Regions from separate parts of the Priestia sp. 40 genome, predicted to be linked through region 2. Evidence: riboswitches for the same ligand, from Rfam matches in the RefSeq annotation. Region 2 holds a riboswitch; each other region holds the start of a gene.
The links. Region 2 has a riboswitch for cyclic di-AMP ahead of kdpF (K(+)-transporting ATPase subunit F). Riboswitches for the same ligand answer to the same signal wherever they lie in the genome.

Region 1 (3,117 bases), on a different contig from region 2:
ATAATTTAATGAATTTTCTACTACCTTTGTCATTCCTGCTACAGGAACAATGACCACACTTCCTTCAAGCTTTCCAATCTTTTCTCCTTGCTTAATGCGAAGCTGCTCTCCTACCGCTTCATAATGCGTATGAATGCGATGAAAAATATAGACAATAACCGGTAAGAAAATGAGCACGGACCATACTTGTGAAAACTTCGTTGTAAATAAAATAATTAGCACCGTTAAGGTAATGAGGGCCCCAATTAAGTTGATGGCTAGCTTCCCTTGCCAGCCGGCCGGCTTTTCTCTAAGCCATTTGACAATCATGCCTGTTTGAGAAAGCGTAAATGGAATAAACACCCCGACTGCATAAAGAGGAATTAATTGTTCAGTCGCTCCTTTAAAAGCTACAATTAAGACAATAGAAGCAATTCCAAGGGTCACAATTCCATTTGAATAGCCTAATCGATCGCCACGAATTTGAAACATTCTTGGCATGTATTTATCAGAAGATAAGTTGACAGCAAGCAAAGGGAAAGCTGAAAAGCCCGTATTCGCCGCTAGCACTAGAATTAGAGCTGTTGTGCCTTGAATAAAATAATAAAATCCATTTCGTCCAAACACACTTGATGCAATTTGTGATACAACCGTTTCATCTGCTTTTGGAGAAATGCCAAGCCAATAAGCTAAAAACGTGATCCCAGAAAATAAAACAGCTAGAATACCGCCCATCAGCATTAATGTATGAACAGCATTTTTTGCACCTGGCTCTTTAAAGTTAGGCACTGCATTTGAAATAGCTTCTACACCTGTCAATGCTGAACAGCCTGACGAAAAAGCTTTTAATAATAAAAACAAACTAATACCTGGCACTACTGTACCGAGAGAGGGATGAAGCTCAGGTGAAACTTGACCTGTCGCTATTTTAAACAAGCCTACCGCTATTAACAAAATAAGAGCAATAACAAATAAATAAACCGGATAAGCTAATACAGAAGCGGATTCTGTTACACCACGTAAATTTAAGACGGTAATAAAAATCACTAGCAAACACGCAATTACTACATTGTAATGATGCAGCGTTGGAAAAGCCGAAGTTAAAGCATCGGTTCCTGCTGAAACACTCACGGCAACTGTTAAAATATAATCTACCAGCAGTGATCCCCCAGCGATAAGCCCGGGATTTTCTCCTAAATTGGTTTTGGAAACAATATAAGCTCCTCCGCCTTGCGGGTACGCATAAATAATTTGACGGTATGAAAGAATTAAAGCCGTCAGCAGCACCAATACACCAATCGCAATTGGAATTGAATACCAATAAGCGAGGACACCGACTGTCGCAAGTACAATCAAAATTTGTTCTGTTCCATAAGCCACTGAAGATAAGGCATCTGATGATAAAATAGCAAGTGCTTTAAGCTTACTAAGCTTTTGATCACCTAACTCTTTTGTTTTAAGCGGCTTTCCAATCAATAATCTTTTGAGAACTGAATAGTTCACGTAATTTCCCTCCGATGATTGCTTAGCTACTATTTACTTTTCGTTGCTAAGCTCCGTTACAAGTTCATGAATAAATGATATTATTCCTAAAAAATGCCTTTTTATGTTAAAAAAGCGCACAAAAAAAACACTAAGGGTTCTCAGCGTTTTTACACAGCTTAAACCTCCTCTCTAAAACGCTTATGGGGTTAGCTGTCGGATTCGGGCTATGAGAGTAGCCCTACCTTTTAAAAAAAGGATTCACCCCAAGTGACAATGCACAAATTTGGGTCCCCCACTTCTGACGAATTAAGCGATAACAGGTCAATATAATTTTCGGTTAAAGAGTATGATCGATAACAAGTTTCGTTCATAACTATCCTTTGTTCTTAGATAATATACTCCCGTACAAATGGTTTGTAAAGCATTATTTTACGTAAACCATAAAATAGTGCTTAAGGTGCTTTTAAGGGGAAAACAAAAGGCCTTCTGTCTGCTTACAGAAGACCTTCTTACGTTAACTTTTTGCTTTTAAAACGGCTGCTAGCTTGTTTTTCGTTTGAGGACCATAAATGCCATCTACATCATAAGGAAGATACACAAGCTGAAAACGTCTGACTGCATCTTTCGTTTGTACTCCATATATTCCGTCTACTGACCCTACTTTAAAATTAACCGCGTTTAATGCTCTTTGAAGCTGTTTCACAGCTTCTCCAGAATCGCCTTGTTTTAACATTCCATTGGGAAGTGGATATTGTTCAGAAGGTGGTGTTGGAGTAGGTGTTGGTGAAGTTCCTGAAGGAATAACAATTGTTTTTCCAACCTGTAGTGTTAAAGGATCAGAAAGCCCTGTATTCGCTTCTTGAAGCTCCTGTACTGTTATGCCGTACTTCTGTGCAATACTGTACAGCGTATCTCCTTGCTTAATTGTATACGTTTTTTCACCTGGTTCAGAAGGTGATGGATTTGGTGTCGGTGTTGGAGATGGCGATGGATTTGGAACTGCACGACGAGGTAAATTTAAATATACGGCAATTCCTTTTGCATACGATTCACCCATGCTTTTTAAAAAAGCTTCATTTTGAAGAAGTGCTGCATTGGCGCTCCTATCAATAAAAGCTATTTCAGTTAGTACTGCAGGCATATTTGTTAAGCGAAGCACCGCATAATTGGCTGATTTTCGTCCGCGATTCGGATGATTATACGACAGCAGCGTTGCCTGTACTTGGCCGTGCACAATCGATTGAAACGTTTTACTAGCATTGCTAGCGCTTCTATAAACATAATCTTCGTATCCTGTCCCTCCACCGGCATTTACGTGAATAGACATAAATGCATCTGCACCCCACGAATTAGCTTGAGAAGCGCGTTGAGATAACGATAAAAAAGTGTCTGTGGTACGGGTAGTTTTAATCGTAAAATCACTGTACGTGCTATTTAAATAGCTTATTAAATATTGTTGAATTTTCAAAACTAAGTTTTTTTCATACAGTCCGTTTGCTCCAACTGCTCCTGCATCTGCCCCACCATGTCCTGCATCAAGATAGATTTTTTTCATATTACTTGTCCCTCCTTATTGTTAACATATGCATGAGGGAAAAAAGTGCTACGTATACTAGCCTACTTAGTGAGAAATTACTAAAAAAGGAGATTGCG
Region 2 (3,117 bases):
CCTTTATCAAAGGCACAGAGTCGCGGAGATCAAATTTTAAATGCACAATCCTTTAAGAAAAAAGGCTACTGTATGGTTGTAGAAGAAGAACAGTTAACAAAAGAACTGTTTTTGCGTGAAGTAAATGAGCTTCAGCAGCAGGCAAGTACAATGAAGCGTACAATGCGTGAAGCAACAAAAACGGATGCCATTTCAATTCTTGTAAATGAAATTGAGAAAATGAGCTAAAAAAAGCGTTCTTATCGAGGAGATAAGAACGCTTTTTTTCTTTCAAAACTATTATTTTAAAATAATGAATAAATATAGAAAAATAAAGCTTTTAAAATTTCAAAAAATGTTGTTGACAGTAAATTTTAACAGGAGTAAGATTACTCTCATGAAACGTTCCACAGTGAAACGCTGAGTCTTTCCTGAAAGAGAGGGAAAGAGCGGAGGACCCAATTATTAGGGGTGAATCTCTTAACTGAGTAGGGTTACTTTCTTGACCCGAACCCGTCAGCTAACTTCGTAAGCGTTAAGAGAGAGGATGGTGTAATCGTGGTCGTTTTCTATAACAGCGGATAGTACGCTCCTTTCAAAATATAGGTGAAAGGAGCGTCCAGATGCATTTATCTAAGCAAATGATTCAAATGATTGAATATCGGGCAATGTGCGACCAGCAATCTTTTGATCTAGCAAACCGCTATTTGTCTACGTTGGCTAATCAAAGTTTTAAACGCAGCAGTAAAAGTCATCATTAAGTCTAAAAATTAAATAACAAATATACGCTTAATCAATTATGAGCGGGGGACCCAATATTTTGTACGTATGTACTAGGGGTGAATCTCTTAACTGAGTAGGGTTACTTCCATAACCCGAATCCGACAGCTAACTCCGTAAGCGTTTTGGGAGTAAAAAATTCGTGTCAATCACGGCTTATTTGTCGTGCATTAAACCGCGGAAGAGAACTCTCTTCTGCGGTTTTTTAGTGGAAAAAAATAGCATCACGTCTCGCGGTTAGCTTTTTTGGACCTGATGCTTTATGAAAAGAAACCGTCACTAAACTTAGAAGCTATCATTTTTGTCAGGAAACAGTTAGGAGGAAGCAACTTGGATATGATGATGCTTGGAACGCTTGCCTTATTAGCGACTGCTATGTACGGAATTATTCGCTGGTCGTCTCATGTAGTAGACGACAGAGAGGAGAAGTGAACATGTCGTTCATTTTGTTAGGTATTTCAATTACCGTTTTAATTTATTTAGTATATGTACTGTTAAATCCAGAAAAATTTTAATAAGCGGAGGAATAAAACGTGGGGATTTTTCTACTATCAGTTGCGCTGCTGCTTATTTTTGTAGCGCTTATTGCAAAGCCCGTAGGTATTTATATAGCGAATGTATTTTCAAACGATAAAAACACTAGCTTGATAGGAAAGATAGAAACAGTGATGTTTAAAGCAGCAGGAATTAAAGGGCTTAATCAAACGTGGAAGCAATATGCATTGGCTCTCGTGTTGGCGAATACGTTTATGATTTTTGTGGTGTACCTTATCTTCCGATTCCAAGGGGTACTGCCGCTAAACCCAAGCCACATAAAAGGAATGGATCCGGCCCTTGCTTTTAACACAGCCATTAGTTTTATGACAAATACGAACTTGCAGCACTACAGCGGTGAGTCAGGTTTGTCCTATTTCTCACAGATGGCCGCCATTGTATTTATGATGTTTGCTGCACCAGCAACAGCACTTGCAGTAGCAATCGCTTTTATTCGCGGGCTAGCAGGGAAAGAAATGGGAAACTTTTTTGTTGATTTTGTAAAATCAATTACGCGTATTTTACTTCCTATTGCTTTTATAACAGGTATTTTATTTACGTTTTTAGGTGTCCCTCAAACGTTAAGCGGAACGGTGACTGCCCATACATTAGAAGGGGCAACACAGCAAATTGCAAGGGGACCAGTTGCTTCTTTTCTTTCAATCAAAGAGCTAGGCAACAACGGAGGGGGATTTTTTGGTGTCAACTCAGCCCATCCATTTGAAAATCCCAATGCGTGGAGCAATGTGTTACAGATTGTCCTTATGCTTTTATTACCAACCGCACTTCCTTTCACATACGGAAAAATGATCGGACAGCGTAAACAAGGTCGCATCTTGTTTGTATCGATGAGTATGCTGTTTATCGTTATCTTAAGCACAGCGTTTGTAACAGAGTGGGGCGGTAACCCTAGACTTGATGCTTTTCATTTAAATGAAGCGAGCGGTTATATGGAAGGGAAAGAAGTCCGGTTTGGTGTCGGTATGTCAACGCTGTACGCCATCGTGACGACAGCAAGTGAAACAGGCGCGGTGAACGCGATGCACGATACCCTGACGCCTCTTACCGGGTTGTTAACGCTTGGAAATATGATGTTAAATACCGTATTTGGCGGTGTCGGAGCAGGATTTATGAATGTTATGATGTACGTCATCATCGCCGTATTTTTATCAGGTTTAATGGTTGGAAGAACACCAGAATACGTAGGTAAAAAAATTGAAGGAAAAGAAATGAAGCTAATCGCCGTGACGCTTATTCTGCAGCCGCTGCTAATTTTAGGAGGAACAGCTGTAGCACTTACCACTCATTTAGGAATGGAAGGTATATCAAATCCAGGCTTTCACGGGTTAAGTCAGGCACTGTATGAATTTACGTCGTCAGCAGCAAACAATGGATCCGGTTTTGAAGGATTAGGTGACGCAACGCCGTTTTGGAACATTTCTACGGGAATTGTTATGTATATTGGACGTTACTTCGGACTAATTACAATGCTGGCGGTATCGAGCTCACTAGCATCCAAACAGCTTGTTCCCCAAACACCTGGGACATTTAAAACGGATACGTCTTTATTTAGCGGCATTTTAATTGGAACTACCGTTATTGTAGGAGCACTTACGTTTTTCCCAGTGCTTGTACTTGGACCGGTTGCTGAGTATTTAACACTGTAATAAAGAAAGCGGAGGATCATAATGAATAAACGGAATTTTGCAAATGATCTTGAATTGGATCACAACAGTCCCATTCAAGGTTCTGTAGATAAACAAGCTTCATCCATTTTTATTCAATCATTAAAACAGGCTTTTATCAAGCTAAGTCCAAGAACAA
Region 3 (3,117 bases), on a different contig from region 2:
AAAACGTTCGTGCTCTCCGTTTTTCATAGTTACTTCAATAAAACACGATACAGGCAGGTGCAGCTTTTCATAATCAATATCGATTGTATATCCTTTTATAACACCAAAGCTCTCTAGCTGTCTTACTCGCTCTGCCACCGAAGGAGCAGACAGGTTAATTTGTTTTCCTAGCTCTCGTAAGGAAAGGCGGCTGTTTTGCTGCAGCGCCTGCAAAATCGATAAATCAATTTCATCAATTTTCAATTGAAAACCTTCTTTCTTATTAACGTTTCATTTGATTAGTAATAGTAGATAAGATATTTTATATGTAATCTAAAATCTCCATTTTTCTTACTATAATAATTAAAAAGGAGTGAGTGAAAAATGGCAAGAGTTTTATTAACAAACGAAGAGGGAACAAATTTTGAAAAAGCATTGAATTTAATTCCACATGTAAAAAGGTTGTATGATGAGCTTTACGACACGCTTTGGAACAGCGATATAGTAGAAAAAGAGACCAAGGAAAAAACTAGGCTTTATCTAGCAGGTGTTAACGGCTGTGAGACGTGTATGAGCATGTCATATGTAGGTGATAAGACGCTTAATCAAAAAGTGTTAAGAGAAAAAGAGCTGGAAGAAAAAGACCGGCTGCTGTTTCGATTTATTGATGTATACCGAGTGCGTCCAAGGGAGTTGACCGATGCTGATATGGATCAATTAAAGAAATTTTACAGTGATACGCAGCTGCTAGAGCTTTTGGCTGTTATTAATTTATTTGATCAATTTCACAAAATGATTGTCAGTTTAGATTTATATGATTTTTGCAGCTTGCAGGGCAAGTGAAGTCTTCGCTAAAAATATCTTGACAGACAAAATCCACAGGAGTAAGATAGCTTTCGTGAAGTGAAACGTATCATGAATCGAATCGATTATTCTAAAAAATAGATCATAGACATTTGAATAAAAATCGCTTAATCCATTACGGAGCGGAGGACCCATTATTTACGCACATATTGTGCTCCGGGGTGAATCCTTAAAAAGGTAGGGTTACTCTTAAAACCCGAACCCGACAGCTAACTTCGCAAGCGTTTTGAGGGGGAAGAGTCTGAAAAAACACGGGAGCCTTCCTGTGTTTTTTTGCGCTTTTTTTAAGAAAAAGATGTAATTTTTTAGAAAAAGTATAAGCTAAGAGAACACACAGCAGTTGAAGGAAGGAATAAATACATTATGAAAAAACAGTTTGCTGTATTAGGATTAGGTCGTTTTGGAGGCAGTTTGGTTGAAGAGTTTGCTAATCTGGATGTGGATGTGCTCGCTATTGACCGCAATCAGGAGGTAGTAAATAAATTTAGCAACTTAGCTACATATGTTGTGCAAGCAAACGCGATTGATGAAGCTAGCTTAAAGGGGCTAGGTATTCGCAATGTTGATCATGCTCTTATTTCGTTTGGAGACGATATCGAAGCAAGCGTGCTCGCAACGATGCTGTTAAAAGATATGGGCGTTAAGCAAGTATGGGTAAAAGCGGTGAATATGTATCATCAAAAAGTACTTGAAAAAATAGGAGCGGATAAAGTCATTCATCCGGAGCGCGATATTGCTAAGCGGATTGCTCATCACGTGGTGTCAGAAAAAATTATTGACTATATTGAACTGTCTAAAGACTATAGTATTGTTGAAATTGTCGCTTCTAAGAAGCTTCATAATAAAACGCTTTTTGATTTAAATATTCGCGCAAAGTACGGCTGTAATATTATCGGCTTTCAGCGAAAAGACGGGGAAATGGTGATTTCGCCTACGGCGCATGAAACAATTGAACAAGGAGATATGCTTATTGTCATCGGACATAATCGCGATTTAAACCGTTTTGAAGAAGAAGGAGTTTAACACATGAAAAAACAAAATATTAAACTCACCCCTCCGCAGCTGTTGCTCTCTATTTTTGGTGGAGGAATTATTATTGGTGCTCTTCTATTGATGATGCCTTTTTCTACTACCGAGCCAATCCGGTGGGTAGACGCTCTTTTTACGTCAACTTCCGCTATGACAGTAACCGGCTTAGCCGTCGTAGATACAGGTACACGTTTTACCGTCATCGGTCAAACGATTATTATGCTGTTAATTCAAATAGGCGGTCTTGGCATTATGTCATTTGCCGTGCTGATTTTTATGATGCTCGGTAAAAAAATTGGATTTAAAGAGCGTATGCTCGTTCAGCAGGCGTTAAATCAGACGAGCGTCGGCGGAGTTGTCCTGCTAGTTAAAAGGCTGTTTATCTTTTCATTTTTAATTGAGTTTGTTGCGCTTATCTTTTTAGCGATACGCTGGGTTCCGGAATTCGGGTGGTCTAAGGGGCTATTCTTTAGCTTGTTTCATTCAATTTCGGCTTTTAATAACGCTGGGTTCGGACTACTGTCTGATAACTTAGTTCAGTATGTAGGAGATCCCATTATTAATATAACGATTTCTTTTTTGTTCATTATTGGTGGGTTAGGATTTACCGTTCTTGCTGATATGTGGGTGAAAAAATCGTATAAAAAACTAACGCTGCATTCAAAAATTATGATTATCAGCACGTTCGCCATTAACGTGATTGCCATGCTTTTTATTTTTTTCTTAGAGTACGGCAATTCGCATACGCTCGGAAATTTATCATTAGGAGACAAAGTATGGGCTTCTTATTTTCAAGCGGTAACAACAAGAACCGCTGGATTTAATACAATTGATTTAGCTCACCTGCATGACGCAACGGTCTTTTTAATGGTTTTGTTAATGTTCATTGGTGCAGGAAGTGCGTCAACAGGAGGCGGTATCAAGCTCACGACGTTTGTGGTGATTGTCTTTTCTGTATGGGCATTTTTACGAAGCAGGGAAGATATTGTGCTGCTAAAGAGACGACTTCTTCCTCTTCATGTGTTTAAGGCTCTAGCCATCACGATGATTTCGATTATGTTTGTGTTTGGGGCTATTTTTCTGTTAAATATTTCAGAAAACCTCCCGTTTGTAAAAATTATGTTTGAAGTTGTTTCTGCGTTTGGGACAGTAGGTTTATCCATGGGAGCGACTCCTGAGCTTTCATACTTTGGACGCGTGATTATTATCTTTATCATGTTTTTAGGAAAAGTGGGGCCATTAACC
Region 4 (3,117 bases), on a different contig from region 2:
AATCTAATGAATTTACGGTTTTTTCAAGCGTGCGCTCGATAGAAGAAATCACTTCTGTAGGAAGAGCGTTTGAATAGTACTTCCACTTAATAATGGTTGGGTAAATCGCGGTTTCATAGATTTCTTTTACAAATGAAGGCGCTATTTTTGAAAGAGCAACCACTTGCGTAACGATTGTCCGAACAATAAAAAATCCAATAAGTATCAGCGAAACAACATATAAAATGAAGGTGGTAAGCACTGCATAGACTCTCTTCATTTTAAAAGATTGATGCAATTTCTGAACAATACCCTCAAGTGCTAATGCTGTTAATAAAGCAAACACAATCGGTAAACTGTAAGGGATTAACAAACATACGATTACTATCGAGGCGATGACCCATATTCGCTTTTTCCACATACTCTACTATCCCCCTACTAGCTAAGCTATCTCTATATTTACTGATAAAGAAAGGAACCAGTGACTGCTTTATGTAAGAATAAAATTTGGATATTTTTATACCTGATGTTACATATTATAGGGTCAATTCCCATAATAATAAAGGAATTATTATGAAAAAAGCTACTTATTCTAATTTTTTGAATAGAATAAGTAGCTTTTTAATTTATAAATTAGCCGGCCCTCATGACCTCTGTACCTTTTTTAGGATCAAATTTGCCTTCGGATTTAGACATTACAATTGCTGCTAGTGTGTTTCCTACTAAGTTAACAACCGTACGTGCCATATCCATGATTCTGTCTACTCCAGCAATGAAGGCTAATCCTTCTGCGGGAACACCGATTGTTCCAAGAGTAGCCAGTAATACAACAAATGATGTTCCTGGCACTGCAGCCATTCCTTTCGATGTAACCATCAATACAAGAATGAGCGTCAGCTGTTGAACGATCGTTAAATCAATACCATACACCTGCGCTAAGAATAACGCTGCAATCGCTTGATAAAGAACGGAACCATCTAGGTTAAATGTATAACCAATTGGTACAACGAACGATACGATAGCTTTTGGACAGCCCATCTTTTCAAGTTTTTCCATGATACGCGGAAGAACTGTCTCAGAACTAGATGTACTGTATGCTAACAACAGTTCATCTTTCATATAGCGGAATAAGTGGAAGATGTTAATTCCTGCCCATTTCGCAATTCCTCCTAATACAACAAGTAGGAAGAAAATTAACGCTAAATAAACTAAGATAACAAGCTTTCCTAACGAAAGGAGTGAATCTAAGCCAAATTTTGAAACCGTTACACCAATTAAAGCAAATACACCAATTGGAGCCACTTTCATTACAAGGTTTACCACGTGAAACATTGCGTGAGAAACGCCGTCGAAGAATTGTACAACTGGCTTTCCTCTTTCCCCAATTGCTGCTACTCCAAGTGCAAACAACACTGTAAAGAAGATAATTGCTAGCATATCTCCTTCAACAATTGATTGGAAGAAGTTTGTCGGAACAATGTGCAAGAACGTTTCAGCCACTGACTTTCCTTCTTGCTGTTCGGATGTTTCAACGTATTGTGAAATATCACTCTTCTGTGCTGATTGAATGTCTACACCTTGCCCAGGATGAAAAATATTAGCAATCAATACACCGATTACAATTGCAAAAGTCGTAATAATTTCAAAATAGAGAATTGTTTTAACGCCGAGCTTCCCGACCTGTTTACCGCTACCTGCTCCTGCAACCCCAACGACTAAGCTTGAGATAACAATTGGAATAACAATCATCTTAATTAATCTTAAAAATAAGTCTCCTAGCGGCTGTAGGTATGTTACTACACGCGGATCGTTAAACCAAATTACCCCTACAAGAACACCGAGGATTAATCCGGTAAAAATCTGCGTAGCCAAACCAAAACGAATTTTTTTCATAGATGTACCTCCCCAAAGATGTATGACATTTGTATATACTTTTCTGAAAAAACAAAAAAAGACTATTCTTAAGAAAGAACAGCCTTTTACTTACGCTATTTTGGGCTCTTTCTCTCAATAAAGCAAACGGGGTTAACTGTCGGATTCGGAATTGAGAGTTTCCTACCTTTTGTAAGGATTCACCCCAAGGCAGCTTTACTGCCGATAATGATTCCCCCGCTCTATACGATTAAGCTTATTATTCAGTTTTTATAAAATTAAAACGATCTATACGTTGTCATACGTTTTTTACAGTCAATAAAACTAAACAGAAGTCTTACTTTTACTTAACTTTATACTGCACAAATATTAATTTACTATTTTTCGACACGTTTTGTCAATACCTATGTTTATAAAACGCTTTCAAAAGGCGATAATATATATTTATGCAAAAAAGCTATTGCAACATTGCAATAGCTTTTTCTTGCTCTTTGAGTCTCTATTAGAAGTTTAAGGGACTAAAGAACACGCGTATTTATTTTATAAAAATACAAAATATAGAATAGCTGCTAAAACAATTCGATAAATTGCAAATGGCACTAATTTGATGCGATTAATTAATTTTAGGAAAAAGCGAATGGATACCAGCGCAAAAATAAAGGCGCTGATAAAACCGGCAATAAAAAACGGTAGTGCATCTGATGTGAAGTACTGCCAGTTTTTAATCAATGAAAGTCCGCTTGCTCCTGCCATGATTGGCACTGCCATAATAAATGTAAAATCTGCGGCTGCCTTATGGCTCATTCCAAGAAGAACCCCTCCTGAAATCGTTGAGCCTGAACGAGAAAAACCTGGCCAAAGAGCAATACATTGAAACAGTCCTATACCTAGTGCTTGTCCATAAGACATTTGGTCCACCGTCTCTACACGCGGACGTTTAGGTCCAAACAAATCTGCTAGAATCATTAATACAGCTCCAACCACTAAGCCAATTAGCACCGTATTTAAAGAAAACAAATGTTCATCAATGTAATCATCAAACAAAAGTCCTAACACTCCTGCGGGTAACAGACCAACAATTACCTGCATTAAATTCAAGCGATTTGTCGGTCCAATTGGAGCAGCTGGTTTTTTTCCCAATCCTAATAAATTAATAAAACGATCTTTAAAAATAACAACTACTGCTAAGATCGACCCTAGCTGAATAACAATTTTAAATGTATTAGCTACTGGAGATGAAAATAATTCTTTTGAATTTAACCACAG

Region 1: it holds a riboswitch for cyclic di-AMP, as region 2 does, so the genes downstream of both, ACO1DI_RS05105 (APC family permease) here and kdpF (K(+)-transporting ATPase subunit F) in region 2, are expected to answer to the same signal.
Region 3: it holds a riboswitch for cyclic di-AMP, as region 2 does, so the genes downstream of both, ACO1DI_RS04125 (potassium channel family protein) here and kdpF (K(+)-transporting ATPase subunit F) in region 2, are expected to answer to the same signal.
Region 4: it holds a riboswitch for cyclic di-AMP, as region 2 does, so the genes downstream of both, ACO1DI_RS17460 (cation:dicarboxylate symporter family transporter) here and kdpF (K(+)-transporting ATPase subunit F) in region 2, are expected to answer to the same signal.

What each region holds. Positions count from the first base shown of each region.
Region 1 covers NZ_JBMPZA010000005.1:769,824-772,940, forward strand. The annotation lists partial or broken gene ACO1DI_RS05105 (APC family permease) at 1-1,482, opposite strand, end outside; cyclic di-AMP (ydaO/yuaA leader) riboswitch at 1,645-1,787, opposite strand; gene ACO1DI_RS05110 (N-acetylmuramoyl-L-alanine amidase) at 1,979-3,019, opposite strand.
Region 2 covers NZ_JBMPZA010000026.1:252,383-255,499, reverse strand. The annotation lists gene ACO1DI_RS27515 (undecaprenyldiphospho-muramoylpentapeptide beta-N-acetylglucosaminyltransferase) at 1-228, shown strand, start outside; cyclic di-AMP (ydaO/yuaA leader) riboswitch at 388-530, shown strand; gene ACO1DI_RS27510 (hypothetical protein) at 603-740, shown strand; cyclic di-AMP (ydaO/yuaA leader) riboswitch at 756-896, shown strand; gene kdpF (K(+)-transporting ATPase subunit F) at 1,194-1,274, shown strand; gene kdpA (potassium-transporting ATPase subunit KdpA) at 1,299-2,960, shown strand; gene kdpB (potassium-transporting ATPase subunit KdpB) at 2,982-3,117, shown strand, end outside.
Region 3 covers NZ_JBMPZA010000005.1:582,723-585,839, reverse strand. The annotation lists gene ACO1DI_RS04135 (Lrp/AsnC family transcriptional regulator) at 1-243, opposite strand, end outside; gene ACO1DI_RS04130 (hypothetical protein) at 364-822, shown strand; cyclic di-AMP (ydaO/yuaA leader) riboswitch at 938-1,082, shown strand; gene ACO1DI_RS04125 (potassium channel family protein) at 1,207-1,866, shown strand; gene ACO1DI_RS04120 (TrkH family potassium uptake protein) at 1,870-3,117, shown strand, end outside.
Region 4 covers NZ_JBMPZA010000015.1:508,431-511,547, forward strand. The annotation lists gene ytvI (sporulation integral membrane protein YtvI) at 1-400, opposite strand, end outside; gene ACO1DI_RS17460 (cation:dicarboxylate symporter family transporter) at 613-1,872, opposite strand; cyclic di-AMP (ydaO/yuaA leader) riboswitch at 1,979-2,118, opposite strand; gene ACO1DI_RS17465 (undecaprenyl-diphosphate phosphatase) at 2,392-3,117, opposite strand, start outside.